Regions from separate parts of the Neisseria sp. P0021.S007 genome, predicted to be linked through region 2. Evidence: predicted binding sites of a transcription regulator. Region 2 holds the regulator's gene; each other region holds the start of a gene.
What was found. Region 2 encodes FNR, which switches genes on or off when oxygen is low (the NO sensors DNR and NnrR bind a similar motif). Its sites were predicted from a motif close to TTGATNNNNATCAA; they were not measured.
Positions count from the first base shown of each region.

Region 1: a site for FNR is predicted at 3,262-3,275, ahead of ACTHUR_RS04120 (ATP synthase subunit I). Genes of this name have one in related genera too.
Region 3: a site for FNR is predicted at 1,449-1,462, ahead of pflB (formate C-acetyltransferase). Genes of this name have one in related genera too.

Region 1 covers NZ_JBQCXA010000002.1:229,562-235,293, reverse strand. Annotated here, with positions in the region: gene atpA (F0F1 ATP synthase subunit alpha) at 1-611, opposite strand, end outside; gene ACTHUR_RS04140 (F0F1 ATP synthase subunit delta) at 622-1,155, opposite strand; gene ACTHUR_RS04135 (F0F1 ATP synthase subunit B) at 1,160-1,630, opposite strand; gene atpE (F0F1 ATP synthase subunit C) at 1,704-1,940, opposite strand; gene atpB (F0F1 ATP synthase subunit A) at 2,005-2,871, opposite strand; gene ACTHUR_RS04120 (ATP synthase subunit I) at 2,861-3,214, opposite strand; gene ACTHUR_RS04115 (ParB/RepB/Spo0J family partition protein) at 3,495-4,355, opposite strand; gene ACTHUR_RS04110 (bifunctional chorismate-binding protein/class IV aminotransferase) at 4,457-5,732, opposite strand, start outside.
Region 2 covers NZ_JBQCXA010000004.1:96,688-102,419, reverse strand. Annotated here, with positions in the region: gene ACTHUR_RS07025 (DUF4149 domain-containing protein) at 1-189, shown strand, start outside; gene ACTHUR_RS07020 (OmpA family protein) at 324-1,085, opposite strand; gene ACTHUR_RS07015 (CysB family HTH-type transcriptional regulator) at 1,528-2,478, shown strand; gene fnr (fumarate/nitrate reduction transcriptional regulator Fnr) at 2,565-3,299, opposite strand; gene hemN (oxygen-independent coproporphyrinogen III oxidase) at 3,462-4,883, shown strand; gene ACTHUR_RS07000 (hypothetical protein) at 5,015-5,347, shown strand.
Region 3 covers NZ_JBQCXA010000001.1:507,273-513,004, forward strand. Annotated here, with positions in the region: gene ACTHUR_RS02410 (adenylosuccinate synthase) at 1-1,274, shown strand, start outside; gene pflB (formate C-acetyltransferase) at 1,577-3,862, shown strand; gene pflA (pyruvate formate lyase 1-activating protein) at 4,002-4,808, shown strand; gene ACTHUR_RS02425 (proline--tRNA ligase) at 4,875-5,732, opposite strand, start outside.

The DNA.
Region 1 (5,732 bases), on a different contig from region 2:
GAAGATGCTTTTTGACCGATAGCCACATAAATACAGATAACGCCTGTACCTTTTTGGTTAACGATGGCATCCAGTGCCACGGCAGTTTTACCGGTTTGACGGTCACCAATGATCAACTCACGTTGACCACGACCAACCGGAACCATAGAGTCAATGGCTTTCAGGCCGGTTTGCATTGGTTGGTCAACCGATTTACGCGCAATCACACCCGGTGCAATTTTCTCGATTGGAGCAGTCAATGTTGTGTTGATTGGACCTTTACCATCGATAGGACGACCCAATGCATCAACCACACGGCCAACCAGTTCGCGACCGATCGGCACTTCCAAAATACGGCCGGTACAGGTAACTGTATCGCCTTCTTTAATGTGTTCGTACTCACCCAACACTACGGCACCGACGGAGTCACGCTCCAAGTTCATGGCCAGACCGAAAGTGTTACCGGGGAATTCGAGCATCTCACCTTGCATCGCGTCTGACAAGCCATGAATGCGCACAATGCCGTCTGTAACAGAAACAACGGTACCACGGGTACGCACTTCTGCATTGACGGACAGATTTTCGATTTTAGCTTTAATCAAATCGCTAATTTCAGCAGGATTAAGCTGCATGAAAACTCTCCTAATTTGTCATAGTCGCATACAAAGCATTCAGTTTGCCTTGTACGGACAAATCCAAGACCTGATCACCCACTTCTACTTTGATGCCGCCGATTAATTCAGGGGCAACTTTAGCTACCACATCCAATTTGCTGTTGAAGCGTTTTGTCAGGATATCGGTAACATCGGCCAGCTGCTGAGAACTGAGCTCATACGCGCTGTAAATTACTGCCGATTTCGTATTGTTGTGTATCAAGGTCAAATCTTGATATTGGGCATAAATTTCCGGCAATACCAGCAAACGCTTTTGCTCGGCCAAAACGGTAATAAAATTTGCCAATTCGACATTTTTGATACCGACAAGACCTTTGAGCGTTTCTGCCTTTTCGGAAGCTCCCGTTTCCGGCTGCTCGATGAAAGCAATGACTTTCTCATCCTGAACAACCGCTGCGAGTTCTTTCAGTTCGCCCAACCAAGACTCGATTTGGTTTTTTTCCTGAGCCAGACTAAACAATGCTTTCGCATAAGGTCTGGCAATCGTTGCGAACTCTGCCATAAGATTACAGCTCCTGTTTTAAGGCACTGAGCAGATCTGCATGTTTGGAAGCATCGACTTCTTTACGCAGGATAGATTCCGCACCTTTAACAGCCAATGAAGCGACCTGTTCGCGCAACACTTCGCGTGCACGGTTAACTTCTTGCTCTACATCAGCTTTTGCTTGGGCTGCAATGCGTGCTGCTTCATGAGAAGCTTGCTCTTTGGCTTCTTCTACAATTTTTGCAGCACGTTTTTCGGCGTTGGCAACCATTTCGGTTACCTGATTACGCCCTTCGGCCATAAGTTCTGCAACTTTTTTCTCTGCCTGCTCAAAATCGCTCTTACCGCGCTCGGCAGCAGCCAAGCCTTCGGCGATTTTTGCGGCACGCTCATCCAATGCTTTGGCGATCGGAGGCCATACGAATTTCATCGTAAACCATACCAAGCCAAAGAAAACTAGGATTTGCGCAAATAAGGTTGCATTAATATTCACGTTACTTAACCTTCGTATCTGGGTTAATCAAACAGACGGCAAGCCTGTATCTGAACGGATCGCTCCGTCTTGATTACGCACCACTAAACGGGTTAACGAAGGCGAACAACAGGGCAATAGCCACACCGATCAAGAAAGCCGCGTCGATCAGACCAGCGATCAAGAACAGTTTGGTTTGCAGAGGACCGATCAGCTCAGGTTGGCGAGCAGAAGATTCCAAGTATTTAGAACCAACCATTGCAATACCGATAGAGGCACCCAATGCGCCCAAGGCAACGATCAAACCACATGCGATAGCAATCAAACCCATTTTTAAACTCCTTAAAATAGTAAAGGTTAAACTACAAAAAACAAACTACAAAAAAACTACTTGATTAGTGTGCATCATGCGCCTGTCCGATATATACGAACGCCAACGCCATGAAAATAAATGCCTGCAAGGTGATGACCAAAATGTGGAAAATCGCCCAAGCCAAACCGGCAATCAGGTGGAACACAAATAAAATCGGATCCAAAGTTTCGACACTGCCGGTTGACGCCCATGCACCGCCCAACAGAGCGATCAACAGGAACACCAGCTCGCCAGCATACATATTACCAAACAACCGCATACCGTGGGATACGGTTTTGGACAAGAACTCTACCAAGTTCAGCAGGAAGTTGGCCGGAGCAAGCCACGGACCGAAAGGTGCGCAGAACAACTCGTGAATCCAACCGCCAAGGCCTTTGATTTTGACATTGTAGTAAATACAGATCAGCAATACGCCAATCGCCAGAGCCAAAGTCGTATTCAAGTCAGCTGTCGGCACGACGCGCAACAGGGCATGATGATTACCGGTAATGCCTTGCCATGCCATCGGCAGCAAATCAACCGGCAGCATATCCATGGCGTTCATCAAGAGAATCCAGACAAATAAGGTCAGACCCAACGGGGCAACGGCTTTACGCGATTGTTCGTTATGGATAATGCTTTTACACATGTCATCCACGAATTCGAACAGAATTTCAACAGCCGCTTGGAAACGACCGGGAACACCGGCCGTCGCTTTTTTGGCACCGCGCCACAAAAGGAAGCTGCCGATTACGCCCAACAGAACGGCAAAAAAGATTGCATCAAGGTTAATGAACGAAAAATCAGCAATGTTTTTCAGTCCTTGACCCTGAGTAACATCCGACATACTGGTCAAGCTTTGCAAGTGGTGCTTGATGTAGTCGGCAGCGGTCATAGTTTCACCTGCCATAGTGTTTCACTCTCAACAATACTAAAAAAACCAAATGACTGACGCCAAGAAACGCCAATAAAAATGGGTAAAATACCAGTGATCGATGCCATATCGCAAAAACGACCAACATAGATACCAGCGACAGCACTACTTTTAAAACCTCTCCGCCGATAAACATCGAACTTTGCAGATCAGGATTTCGTCGGGAAAACTTTAAAAGTAAAACTGCAACTAGGGTAGGCAAAATGTACGAAAATCCTCCCGCAAAAGCAGAGAGGAAGCCGGGCAATCCGGAAAATAACGCACAAACAACTGAAATTATTAACAATACAATCACTTGCAATGGGACTATCTGATTCATTGTACTTCACACCCCAAAACGCAAGGTAAATTAATATAATCAAGAAGTTTATTAACGTCAAGCAATATGTTAATCTTTGTGAACCTTTCACAGATAAATGATTAACACATATAAAACAAATCTTTGCAGGAACGGAGTTTAACACAAATTACATGTTGCTACACAGATTTTACAGAAGATTTTGATTTGTATTGTAAACATTTATACGCTCTACGCTTTTTCAAAAATTGAGGCCGTCTGAAAAGCTTTTTTCAGACGGCCCGTTCTGTTTATAAAGCCGTTAGAACGCTTGATTGATGCCTAACTGCTTCAGCAAATATTCGAATGTTTCCGGCGTATCAAAATGCAGCACGATTTTGCCTTTTTTCTGATTACTGGTTTTGACTTCGGCATTAACGCCCAAATGCTCGGTCAATGCATCATTGATGCGGCGGATATCCGGGTTAATGGTTTTGGTTGCTTCCGGTTTGGCTTTTTGATGTGCCAACTGGCTGCGGCGCTCTACCTCGCGTACCGACCAACCGTTTTTGACGGCTTTTTGTGCCAACTCCAATTGGTCAACCACATGCAAGGTCAGCAACGCGCGGGCATGACCCATTTCCAGACGGCGTTGGTAAAGCATTTCCTGAACCGGCTCAGGCAGGCTCAACAGACGCAGGCTGTTGGAGATGGCACTACGGCTTTTACCGACGGCTTTTGCGATGGTTTCATGAGTCAGGCCGAATTCATCGGCAAGGCGTTTCAAACCTTGCGCTTCTTCAATCGGATTCAGGTTTTCACGTTGTAAGTTTTCAATCAAACCCATGGCCAACGCAGTTTCGTCGCTGATGGTTTTAATGACGACGGGAATTTCGGTCAAACCGGCCAACTGGGAAGCGCGCCAACGGCGTTCTCCGGCAATCAATTCATATTGAGACAAACCACGTTCGCGTACGATAACCGGCTGGATAATGCCTTGCGCTTTAATGGAATCGGCCAATTCCTGCAAAGCTTCGTCATCAATTTGCACACGCGCCTGATAACGGCCGGGCTGAATATCGGCGATGGCAACCGTTGTCAGGCGGTCGCTACTGCTGCTGTCCACTGCATTGGAAATCAGCGAATCCAAACCGCGTCCCAATCCACCTTTTGCTTTTGCCATATTGTTTTCCCTTTCAGACGACCTCATTGTTGAAATGACGTATTCTATCGGATATTGCCGCTTTACGACAATTTGAATCACGATGATTTGACTATTGCCATTTATTTACGGAGCGAAACCGCAAACACGCCCCTTAAAGCGTTACTCAAACGGATTTCTTCCGCATTTTCCAATATAGCGCGCGTGATGTGGGCTTCCTTGATTGTATCTGCACCTAAATATAGCTGAGACTGCTTCAATACCGCTTGGCGCATTACCCCGTTCAAAATATCCAAATCCAAAGACGGCGTGAGCCATTGTCCTTGATATTTGACGAACACATTGCTTCTTCCACCCTCTAACAAAAGGCCGTCTGAATTGAAAAACAGACTGTCAAATGCACCCTGCCCTTCTGCCGTTTTCCATGCTTGGTCAAAAATTTCACGGCGTGTGGTTTTGAAACGGCGTAGATAATCGCGTTGGTTTAATGTGTGTTCACTCAGGATGACGTATTGCTGCCCATCCAATTCAGAAACAGCCCCATGGCTCAATGAAAGGCCGTCTGAAAACAAAGCTGCTTTGACTCTAAATAACCCACTTGGCAACTCATCTATATAATGTTGAATTTGCTCTATTGCATTTTGAGGCCAAGACAGGTTGAGCGCTTGTGCCGATCTGTTCAGACGGCCTAAGTGCAAATCGAGCAAACGGCATTGTTTGTATTCCACGCGCATGGTTTCAAAAATACCGAAATCAGGCCGCAAGTCATTCAGAAAACGCGCCTTCCAACCGCACTCGCGATATTCGGCTTCAGGGTCGCTATCAATCACAATCCCCGAACCCACGCCATAAACACCTTGATAAAGGCCGTCTGAAACGGGCTTCAGGGATAAGGTGCGGATCACAACATTAAACACACCTTCAAACCCCAAACCTGTATCGCACGGATGCAAAAAGCCAATGCTGCCTGTGTACAAACCACGCGGTTCGGACTCAAGAGACTCAATAATGTGCATACTCATGCGTTTGGGCGCACCAGTAATACTGCCGCACGGGAAGGCTGCGCGGAGAATATCGGCAACCGAAACATCAGGCAGCGCCTGCGCTTCGATGGCACTGGTCATCTGCCAAACACTGCCGAAACGGGAAACTTTAAACGGTTCAGGCACGCGTACTTTGCCTGTTTGCGCGATTTTGCCGAGGTCATTGCGCAACAAATCGACAATCATCACATTTTCGGCGCGGTTTTTCGGGTCGTTTTGCAATTCAACGGCGCGGCGTTCATCTTGCCCATCGTGAAGAATCGGCGCAGTGCCCTTCATCGGCTCGGTTGTAATCAGGCCGTTTGAATCGATTTTGAGGAAAAGTTCGGGAGAAAAACACAAAGTCCACGCTTCC
Region 2 (5,732 bases):
CTACTCTTAGCCTGTAATCATCTTTTGGTTACGCCGGTTATCGAGGCACACAAGTACGGGCTGGATAACTGGCTCTTGTCTCTAGTAGGCGGTACATTCGGCATTTGGCATGGCTTATCCAGTATTATCTTTTTGATTTGTACGATACTGGCAGCCATCTGCGTATGGAAATGGCCCAAACCAAACTAATCTGTCTTAATAAAAGGCCGTCTGAAAAAAGTCTTTCAGACGGCCTTTTATTTTGAATCATAAATTCCCTGACTCTTCAAATATAAACCATAAAAAAATGCCCTGCATATTGCAGGGCATTTTTCACAAACCGATTAAGGTTTAGCGTAACCGTGAACGCCATTGTAAGGAGCTGGGATCCAACCTTCATCAGTAGCAGGCAATTCACCTTGACCTTCGATAGTTTGGCCTGGAGCAACTTGACGAGTAACAACGCTGCGGATTTTAACATCAACGCGACGGTCAGGTTCGATACAAGCGATAAGGGCAGCACGTTTCTTAGCTTTAGAAACTTTTTTACCCAGTTTAGCAACTTCAGCTTCACAAGTAGCAGTCATTTGAGCTTGAGACTCGCCCAGACCTACTGCAGAGATTTTGCTAGAAGCAACGCCACGGCCTACCAAGTAGTTAGCAACTACGTTGGCACGACGCTCAGACAGAGCTTGGTTGTATTCTTCAGAACCCATGAAGTCAGTGTGACCTTCAACACGTACAGTTTGTACGCTGTCGTTGCTCAGGCGTTGAGCCAAAGAATCCAAGTTTTCTTGAGCTTCAGGACGCAGGTTGTCTTTGTCGAAGCCGAACAGAGTTTTAGTAGACAGAGAAACAGTTTCATCAACATACTCAGGAGCTTGTTGTACAGGAGCAACTGCTTCGCGGTCACCACATTCAACACGGCCTTCGGTAGCTTTGTCGAAGTAGCTGTTTTTCCAGCATTCGCCGTAGTTGTTACGGACGATTTCTTGAGATTGGCTGCTTACGGTGTAACCGTGTTTGGTGTGCGCTTCGCTGGCCATAGCGGTGCCAGAGGCAACCAAGGCAACGAACAATGCGCTTAATTTCAGCTGTTTGGTCATTTTATTCCCTCATCAAATTGTTATGCGGCGGACTAGGAAAGCAACCGCTGCAAAGTACCAATATACAGGCCGCAGTATCAAAACAGCGGCAAATCGGATATATCAGGTTGCACTATAAAGAAGCGCAAGGCAAACTGTCAATACTCGATGCCTTCAAACAATCATGAAGTGCCTGCTTCCTAGTAGTTAATCATGCCGAAAAATCAATCTTGTGTCATTAATTTAGGGCAAAATCAGACAATTCACCTACCTAAAGTTGTACAAAAACAACAAAACCCCTTTCCCTCTTCTTTCCTGAATTTCCTGTTTTCATATCATTAAAAGATATTTTCATTAAAAACAACCATTTTCAAAACTCGGGGCAAAACTGGGCAAAATATGTTAAATTACATGCCGTTTGTCGCACAAAATCCACAATAACAACGTATTCGGTACTGCTACCATGAAACTGCAACAATTACGTTACGCCCTTGAAGTTTACCGGCACAATCTGAATGTCTCTGAAGCCGCCGATGCGCTTTTCACATCCCAGCCCGGCATTTCCAAACAAATCCGCCTGCTTGAAGAAGAATTGGGTATCCAAATTTTTATCCGCAGCGGCAAGCGTGTGGTTTCCGTTTCGCAACCGGGCAAAGCCGTGTTAGAAATTTCGGAACGAATTTTGCGCGATGTACAAAACATTAAAAATATCGGCAGCGAGTTTACCGATCATGACAGCGGTTCGCTGACCATCGCGACAACGCATACCCAGGCGCGTTATGCCTTGCCCAAAATCGTTGCGGAATTTGTCAAAAACTACCCTAAGGTCAATTTGACCATCAAACAAGGCAGCCCTTCTGCGATTGCGCAAATGGTCAGCAGCGGCGAAGCAGATTTAGCAATTATTACCGAACAGATTGATGATCATCCTGAGTTAGGCAAGCTGCCCTGCTACGAATGGAACCATGCCGTGATTGTTCCGCATGACCACCCTCTTTTGGACTGCCGCAATCCTTTAAGCCTTGAAGATTTGGCTTCTTTTCCGCTGGTTACTTACGAATTTGCTTTTAATTCCGGCAGCAGCATTGCGCGTACATTTAATAAAGCGCATATTGAGCAACCTGATGTTGCCTTATCGGCTGCCGATACAGATGTATTGAAGACGTATGTCCGCTTAGGCTTGGGCGTTGGTTTGATGGCCAAAATGGCGTACGATCCCGTTGTCGATCAAGATTTACAGCTTATTGATGCGGCACACTTATTTGAACCGTCGCCCACTTGGATAGCCTTACGCTCGGATACTTACCTGCGCGGTTACGCGTATGACTTTATCCAGATGTTTGCACCGAAACTGACCAGAGAAGTAGTCGACCGCATTCTGTACACGCCGGTTGTTGAAGATTTTTCAATTTAATACCTGACTATCACTTGCGTAACTTAACAATTATTCTTTAATTCTTGTTAAAAAGGCCGTCTGAAATATTTCAGACGGCCTAAGATTCAGATAGCGTGCGAACAACCAGAAACCATTTTCTTCAAGGTTGTCGCATCTAAGATTTTGATGTGCTTGTGTTCAACCGAAATCAAGCCTTCATGATGGAATTTAGACAAGGTGCGGCTGACTGTTTCCAGCTTCAGCCCCAAATAGCTGCCGATTTCCTCACGCGACATCCGCAAGATAAAATCATTGGCGGCGAAGCCTCGTGAATAGAGACGCTGAGACAGGTTGAGCAAGAATGCTGCCAATCGCTCTTCAGCGCGCATATTGCCCAAAAGCAGCATAACGCCCTGATCTCGAACAATTTCGCGACTCATTAAGCGGAAAAAGTGAGAGCGGAGGCTGGGAATATCCTGACCGAGTTCTTCAATGTGTGTAAACGGAAGCTCGCATACCTCGCTGTCTTCCAAAGCCACAGCATCACAGCTGTGAATATGGGAACAAATCCCATCCATACCGATCAGCTCGCCCGACATAAAAAAGCCGGTTACCTGGTCTCGTCCATCTTGGCTGGCGACTGTTGTCTTAAAGAAGCCCGCACGGATGGCAAACAAAGAGGTAAATGGCTCGCCGGCACGGAACAGGTATTCACCTTTTTTCAGACGGCGGCTTTGACGGATAACCGCGTCTAATTGTGAAAATTCGTTAGGCATCAGTCCGACAGGCAAACACAGCTCGCGTAAAGAACATGTGGAACACAAGGTTTTCATTTGATGTGTTGCATTGTGTGTGGCCATAACGCACCTTTAATTTGCTTAGTTCTCTCAATCCCTGATGAAGCCGAATAACTATTGACCCATGTCAAAGTTGGCATATCATTATGAGGCATTCTACCAAACTATCGAAATTTTGACTAAAATTTTCCCTAATTTCCTTACTTCATACTACAAGCCCCGACCATGAAAATCATCCCTATCTCAAATAACACTAACACAAACAATGAATTACCGGAATTCGACCGCGAATTGATTGCCAGTTTGCCATCAAGCGGTCCACGTTATACATCCTATCCGACCGCCGACCGCTTCCATGAAGGCTTTAAAGAAGCCGAATATATCCAAGCTTTAAACCTGCGTAACATGGGCGCGCTCAACAAACCCCTTTCACTCTACATCCACATCCCCTTCTGCAATACCATCTGCTACTACTGCGGCTGCAACAAAATCATTACCAAAGACAAAAGCCGTGCCGATGCCTATATCCAGTATCTGGAAAAAGAAATGGAGTTGCTGGCACCGCATTTAGGCGGACGACACCAGCTTGCGCAACTCCACTTCGGCGGCGGCACGCCGACATTCCTAAGCGACGACCAACTCGAACGCGTCTTCGAAATGATCCGCAAATACTTCCAGCTCATCCCCAACGGCGAATACTCCATCGAAATCGACCCGCGCAAAGTCAGCCGCAAAACCGTCCTCAAACTGGGCAAACTCGGTTTCAACCGCATGAGTGTCGGCATTCAAGACTTCGATCCTAAAGTGCAGGCAGCCGTCAACCGTATCCAAAGTTACGAAGAAACCAAAGAAGTCATCGATGCCGCCCGCGAAGCAGGGTTCAAATCCGTCAGTGTCGATTTGATTTACGGCCTGCCGCACCAAAACACCGAAAGCATCAAAACCACCATCGACACGGTCTTGTCGCTTGACCCTGACCGCCTCGCCCTCTACCACTACGCCCACCTGCCGCATATCTTCAAACCGCAACGCCGTATCGACACCAATGTCGTTCCCGGCAGCGAAGAAAAACTCGATATGCTGCAATATTGCGTCCAAACCCTGACTGAGCGCGGCTACGTTTTCATTGGCATGGACCACTTTGCCAAACCTGACGACGAACTCTCCATCGCCCTCAAAGAAGGCTTCCTGCAACGCAACTTCCAAGGCTACTCAACCTATGCCGACTGCGATTTGGTAGCGATCGGTGTGTCCTCTATCGGCAAAATCGGCAGCACCTACTCCCAAAACGAGCGCGACATCGATGCCTATTACGCCGCTCTTGATGCCGGACATCTGCCGATTATGCGCGGCTACCAGCTTGATCAAGACGATATCCTGCGCCGCAACATTATTCAGGATTTAATGTGCCGCTTCTCGCTTGATTATCAAATTTACGAAAGCGTGTTCGGCATTCCGTTTAGCCGCTATTTTGCAGCCGAACTGGAAGATATGAAGCAACTTGAAACCCTCGGCCTGGTCCGTCTCAAACCGCACAGCCTGACCGTGACACCGAAGGGCCGTTTCCTGATCCGCAACATCGCCATGGTGTTCGACTACCATTTGCGCCATAAAGAAACCAAAGCCAAATACTCGCAAACCGTATAAACAGGAATGGAAAAGGTCGTCTAAAAATTTTCAGACGACCTTTGTTTTTATTTTCAATACTTTCGGGTAACATAAAACCATATTTTCCGCTTTATCAGAATTCAAAGTTAATTTGTATAGGCGCGTATCCTATGGTTACCGAACAGCAAAACGATATCCTCAGCATCAATCAAGTACAGCTTCTCCTTGCAGAAAAACGCACGGCACTTGCTATCATGCGTACGGGCATTGCCGTTTTCGCACTCCCTTTGTCTATTTTCAGTGCGCTGATTGCGACATCGAAATGGTACGAGGCCGTTGATGTTTGGCCTTTGCTCGTACTGGTCAGTCTGATGAACATCAGCTTGATTATTTTCTCGGTCTATCTAATTACCCGCTCGCTCCGTAGAATGCACCAATATGACCAGCTGATTGCCGATATCAAATACAACAATCAGTCTTTGCGCAAACTGATTAAGTCATAAAATGCAGATAGTTGGGGCTACACATAGGTCGTCTGAAAATCAAAATATAGCGGAACTCCAAATATGTATTAAAACATGATTCTGCCAAACATACCGTAATTATTCTTGGTGACGTTACTGTACACTTTGCTCCCCCATTTGAATCGATACGATACCATTGAAGTAATTGGGATTAAAATGAACAACAAATATAAAGAATGGATAAAAATCATACTGCTCCCTCATTTAATAACGGCTATTTTTTTAGGGCCAGCAATAATTGTTTTTTGGTCAGGTGGATTTATCGGTCTCTATTCTGTTATAAACGTGTTCAGTGAATTAGGATCGCTTAAATATTATATTTATATTGGAATTCCTTTAATTTTTATAATGTTCTTACTTGGGT
Region 3 (5,732 bases), on a different contig from region 2:
GTGCCCAATGGGGTGATGAAGGCAAAGGTAAGATTGTTGACTGGCTGGCGGAAGAAACCAGCGGTGTAGTACGTTTCCAAGGCGGCCACAATGCCGGCCATACTTTGGTCGTCGGTGGCAAAAAAACCATTTTGCGCCTGATTCCAAGCGGCATTTTGCACGAGACTTTGGACTGCTTCATCGGCTCAGGCGTTGTCGTTTCTCCTGAAGCATTGTTGGGTGAAATCGATGAATTGAACGCTGCCGGTGTGAAAAACGTCGAAGGCCGTCTGAAAATTGCGCCAACCTGCCCATTGATTCTGCCTTACCACATTGCGCTTGACCAAGCACGCGAAGCTTCCCGCGGTAAAAGCAAAATTGGTACAACCGGTCGCGGCATCGGCCCAGCCTATGAAGATAAAGTTGCCCGTCGCGCGATTCGCGTGGTGGACTTGTTGCACCCTGAAAAACTGGTTGAAAAACTGGAAGCTGTTTTGGCTTATTACAATGTTCAGTTGCAACACCTGCACAATGCCGAGCCGGTAAAAGTTGAAGATGTGATGGCGGTCATTGAAAAAGTTGCACCGCGCATTACGCCGATGATTACCGATGTTTCCCGTGTTTTGAACGAGAAAAACCGCAAAGGCGAAAGCCTGTTGTTTGAAGGCGCACAAGGTACGTTGCTGGACATCGACTACGGTACTTATCCGTTTGTAACTTCGTCCAACTGCTTGGCAGGTGCCGCTTCTGCCGGTGCAGGCGTGGGCCCGCAAATGCAGGATTACGTTTTGGGTATCGTTAAAGCCTATACCACCCGCGTGGGTTCCGGCCCATTCCCGACTGAATTGTTTGACGAAGTGGGCGCAGGCTTGGCTGAACGCGGCCATGAGTTCGGCTCCGTAACCGGTCGTGCGCGTCGTTGTGGCTGGTTTGACGCAGCTGCTCTGAAACGCTCTATTCAAGTTAACGGCATTTCCGGCATGTGCATTACCAAGCTGGACGTGATGGATGGTATTGAGAATATCAATATCTGTGTAGGTTATGAATTGCCTGATGGCAGCAAAACCGACATTCTGCCTTGCGGCTCCGATGCGGTAGAAACCTGCAAACCGATTTATGAAACCATGCCGGGTTGGAGCGAGTCGACTTTCGGTGTGAAAGAGTACGACAAGCTGCCTGAAAACGCTAAAGCTTATCTGAAACGTATTGAAGAAGTGTGCGGTGCGCCTGTGGCCATTGTTTCAACCGGTCCTGACCGTGAAGAAACCATTGTTTTGCATCATCCGTTTGCTTAATTGATTAAGTGAATAAAAGGCCGTCTGAAAATTCAGACGGCCTTTTATATAAAATGCAATAAAAACTCAGCCCTGAAGAACACCTGTCTTCAGGGCTGAATTTTGTATTTTACGCTGTTTTTAAGTACGAATGTTTGGAAAGTGAGATGTAGTGCCAAGTAACAATTATTCTCATTGACGTAAATCAAGAAAAACCAAATCTGTAATTTTATTTCATAAAAACCCCTGTAAATAAATGGGTATTGATGTTATCCTTTCAGAAAATTTACAGTCTATATTTTCAATAAAATTAGGAGCTTGATATGTCAAATGATGTTCAGCAACGTCCAGCCGCTTGGGAAGGTTTTGTCGGTGGCAACTGGGAAACCAACGTAGATGTCCGCGATTTTATTCAAAAAAACTACACGCCATATGAAGGCGATGCCTCTTTCTTGGCACCAGCAACCGAAGCCACAACCAAACTGTGGGCGGAAGTGATGGAAGGTATCAAGGTTGAAAACCGTACACACGAGCCGTATAAAATCGACGCGCAAATCGTCTCCGGTATTACCAGCCACGCTCCAGGCTACATCAACAAAGATTTGGAAACCATTGTCGGCCTGCAAACAGACGAGCCTTTGAAACGCTCTATCATGCCGTTTGGCGGTTTGAAAATGGTGCAAGACGCGTGCAAAGTGTACAACGTTGAATTGAATCCCGAAGTCAGCGAAATTTTCACCAAATACCGCAAAACCCACAACCAAGGCGTATTTGACGTTTATACGCCCGACATCCGCCGCTGCCGCAAATCAGGCGTGATTACCGGCCTGCCGGATGCTTATGGCCGCGGCCGTATTATCGGCGACTACCGCCGCGTGGCATTGTACGGTATCGACTTCTTGATGAAAGACAAACTCAACCAGTTCAACTCACTGCAAGCCGATTTGGAAAACGGTGTGGACTTGGAAGAAGTGATCCGCCGCCGCGAAGAAATCAATGAGCAATATAAAGCATTGAACCAAATGAAAGAAATGGCAGCTTCTTACGGCTACGATATTTCCGGCCCTGCAAAAAATGCACAAGAAGCCATCCAATGGACTTACTTTGCCTACCTCGCTGCCGTTAAATCTCAAAACGGTGCGGCGATGTCTTTCGGCCGTGTATCTTCATTCTTGGACATCTACATCGAACGCGACCTGAAAAACGGTGTGATTACCGAAACCCAAGCGCAAGAATTCATTGACCACTTGGTGATGAAACTGCGTATGGTCCGTTTCCTGCGTACTCCGGAATACGATCAACTGTTCTCCGGCGACCCGATTTGGGCAACCGAATCTATCGGTGGCATGGGCTTGGATGGCCGTACCTTGGTAACCCGCACCAACTTCCGCGTGCTGCATACTCTGTACAACATGGGCCCGTCTCCTGAGCCAAACATCACTGTATTGTGGTCAGAACAACTGCCGCAAGGCTTTAAAGAATTCTGCGCCAAAGTATCCATCGATACTTCGTCCATCCAATACGAAAACGACGATTTGATGCGCCCTGACTTCAATAGCGACGACTACGCCATTGCCTGCTGCGTCAGCCCGATGGTGGTCGGCAAACAAATGCAGTTCTTCGGCGCACGCGCCAACTTGGCTAAAACTCTGCTGTACGCAATCAATGGCGGCGTGGACGAGAAATCTAAAGAGCAAGTTGGTCCGAAAACCGAGCCGATTATGGACGAAGTTTTGGACTACGACACTGTCTTTGAGCGCATGGACAAATTCATGGATTGGTTGGCAACCCAATACGTTACCGCGCTGAACATTATTCACTACATGCACGACAAATACAGCTACGAAGCTGCATTGATGGCATTGCATGACCGTGATGTGAAACGTACGATGGCATGCGGTATCGCCGGTTTGTCTGTGGCTGCCGACTCATTGTCCGCCATTAAGTACGCCAAAGTGAAACCGATTCGTGACGAAAATGGCATTGCCGTTGACTTCGAAATCGAAGGCGAATACCCACAATTTGGTAACAACGACGACCGCGTTGACGATATTGCTTGCGATTTGGTTGAACGCTTCATGAAAAAAGTGGCAACCCACAAAACTTACCGCAACGCCACTCCGACTCAGTCCGTACTGACCATTACTTCCAACGTTGTTTACGGTAAGAAAACCGGTAATACTCCAGACGGCCGCCGTGCAGGCGCTCCGTTTGGTCCGGGTGCAAACCCAATGCACGGTCGTGACGTCAACGGTGCAGTCGCTTCATTGACTTCCGTAGCCAAACTGCCATTTGAGTTTGCCAAAGACGGTATTTCCTATACCTTCTCCATTATTCCTGGCGCGTTGGGTAAAGACGAGTATTCTCGCGAACGCAACCTTGCCGGTTTGATGGACGGTTATTTCCACCATGAAGACGGTATTTTGGAAGGCGGCCAACACTTGAACGTCAACGTATTGAATCGCGAGACTTTGGAAGATGCGATGCACAATCCAGAGAAATATCCGCAGTTGACCATTCGTGTGTCCGGTTATGCGGTTCGCTTCAACTCGCTGACCCGCGAACAACAGCTTGACGTGATTACCCGTACATTCACAGAAACCATGTAATCCGGGTGGAGAAACAAACCGGAAGCTAAATTTGCATTTGGTTTGTTTTGAAACAAAGCTCCGAGGCCGTCTGAAATGTTCAGACGGCCTTTATTATCGTACAATCCATATAAGCAAAAACATTTTTGAGCCGAACACTATGTCCACGACTTTTGCCATTACCCCCGAGCTGGCACTGAAAGACCTTGGCCACCGTCACTATAACGGTAAAGGCATTATTCATTCGATTGAATCTTGCGGTGCTGTCGATGGTCCGGGTTTGCGCTACGTGCTCTTTTTGCAAGGCTGCCTGATGCGTTGCCTGTATTGCCATAATCGTGACACATGGGATCTTCATACTGAGCAGGCGCAGGAATTGGATGTGGCAACTGTGATGAAGCAGGTCATGACCTATCGTCATTATTTGCGTGCGACAGGCGGAGGCGTAACGGCAACCGGCGGCGAGCCGTTATTGCAATATGAGTTTGTATGCGATTGGTTTACGGCCTGTCGGGAACACGATATCCATACCTGTCTAGACAGCAATGGCTATGCTTTGCACTATGATTCGATTTTGGATGATTTGCTCGATCATACCAATTTGGTCATGCTCGACTTAAAACAAATCGATCCTGAAATTCATAAAGTGCTTGTCGGTATTCCAAATACCAAAACGCTGAAATTCGCGCGCTATCTTGCTGAACGCAATCAGCCGACGCGTGTGCGTTATGTGGTTGTTCCCGGTTATACCGATGATGAGCGGTCAGCGCATTTATTGGGCGAGTTTATCGGTGATATGGATAATGTCGAAATGGTCGAGCTCTTGCCGTATCACGAATTGGGCGCACACAAATGGGCTTTGTGCGGCGACGAATACAAATTAAAAGGCGTACATCCGCCGCCCAAAGAAACCATTCTGAAAATCAAAGAAATATTAGAGAGCTACGGAAAAAACATTATTTATTAAAACAGAAAAAGGCCGTCTGAAACGAAATAATCAGTTTCAGACGGCCTTTTCATTATTGAAAAAAATTTAAGCGTTCAATGCGGCCAAAACCTTGGCGACAACTTCTGATACTGCAACGGCTTGAGCCTGATTGTTACGGCGCTCGGCATATTCGACATTGCCTTCTTTCAATGCGCGATCGCCGATCACGATGCGGTGAGGAATACCCAACAGCTCGGAGTCATTCAGCAATACGCCTGCACGTTCGTCGCGGTCATCCAACAAAACATCCGCACCAGCAGCCAAAAGCTCGGCGTAGATTTTGTCGGCGGCTTCGCGCACGGCGTCTGATTTTTTGTAGTTCATCGGCACGATAACGACTTCAAACGGCGCCATTGCTTTGGTCCAAACAATGCCTTTTTCGTCGTTGTTTTGTTCGATGGCGGCGGCCACAACGCGGGTAATACCGATACCGTAGCAGCCCATTTCCATGATTTGGGATTTGCCGTTATTGTCCAAGAAGCTGACATTCATGGCTTGGGTATATTTGTCGCGCAATTGGAAAACGTGGCCGACTTCAATACCGCGCGCCAGTTTCAGACGGCCTTGTTCGTCAGGGCTAATGTCGCCTTCGATGACATTGCGTAAATCGACAAATTCAGGCTCGGCAGCATCTCGGCCGAAGTTGAAGCCGGTATAGTGGTAGTCGTCTTCGTTTGCGCCGATAACCCAGTCTGCGCCTTTTTCGGTGGCGAAATCGGCATAGACTTTGCCTTTGAAGTTGACAGGGCCGAGAGAGCCGCCGTTGGCGCCGAACTGTTCAATAATCGCGGCAGGGCTTGCCATGGTCAGTGGCGATTTCACGCCGGCCAGTTTTTCCGCCTTGATGTCGTTAAACTCATGGTCGCCACGCAACAGCAGCAGGACGAGTTCGCCTTCGTTTTC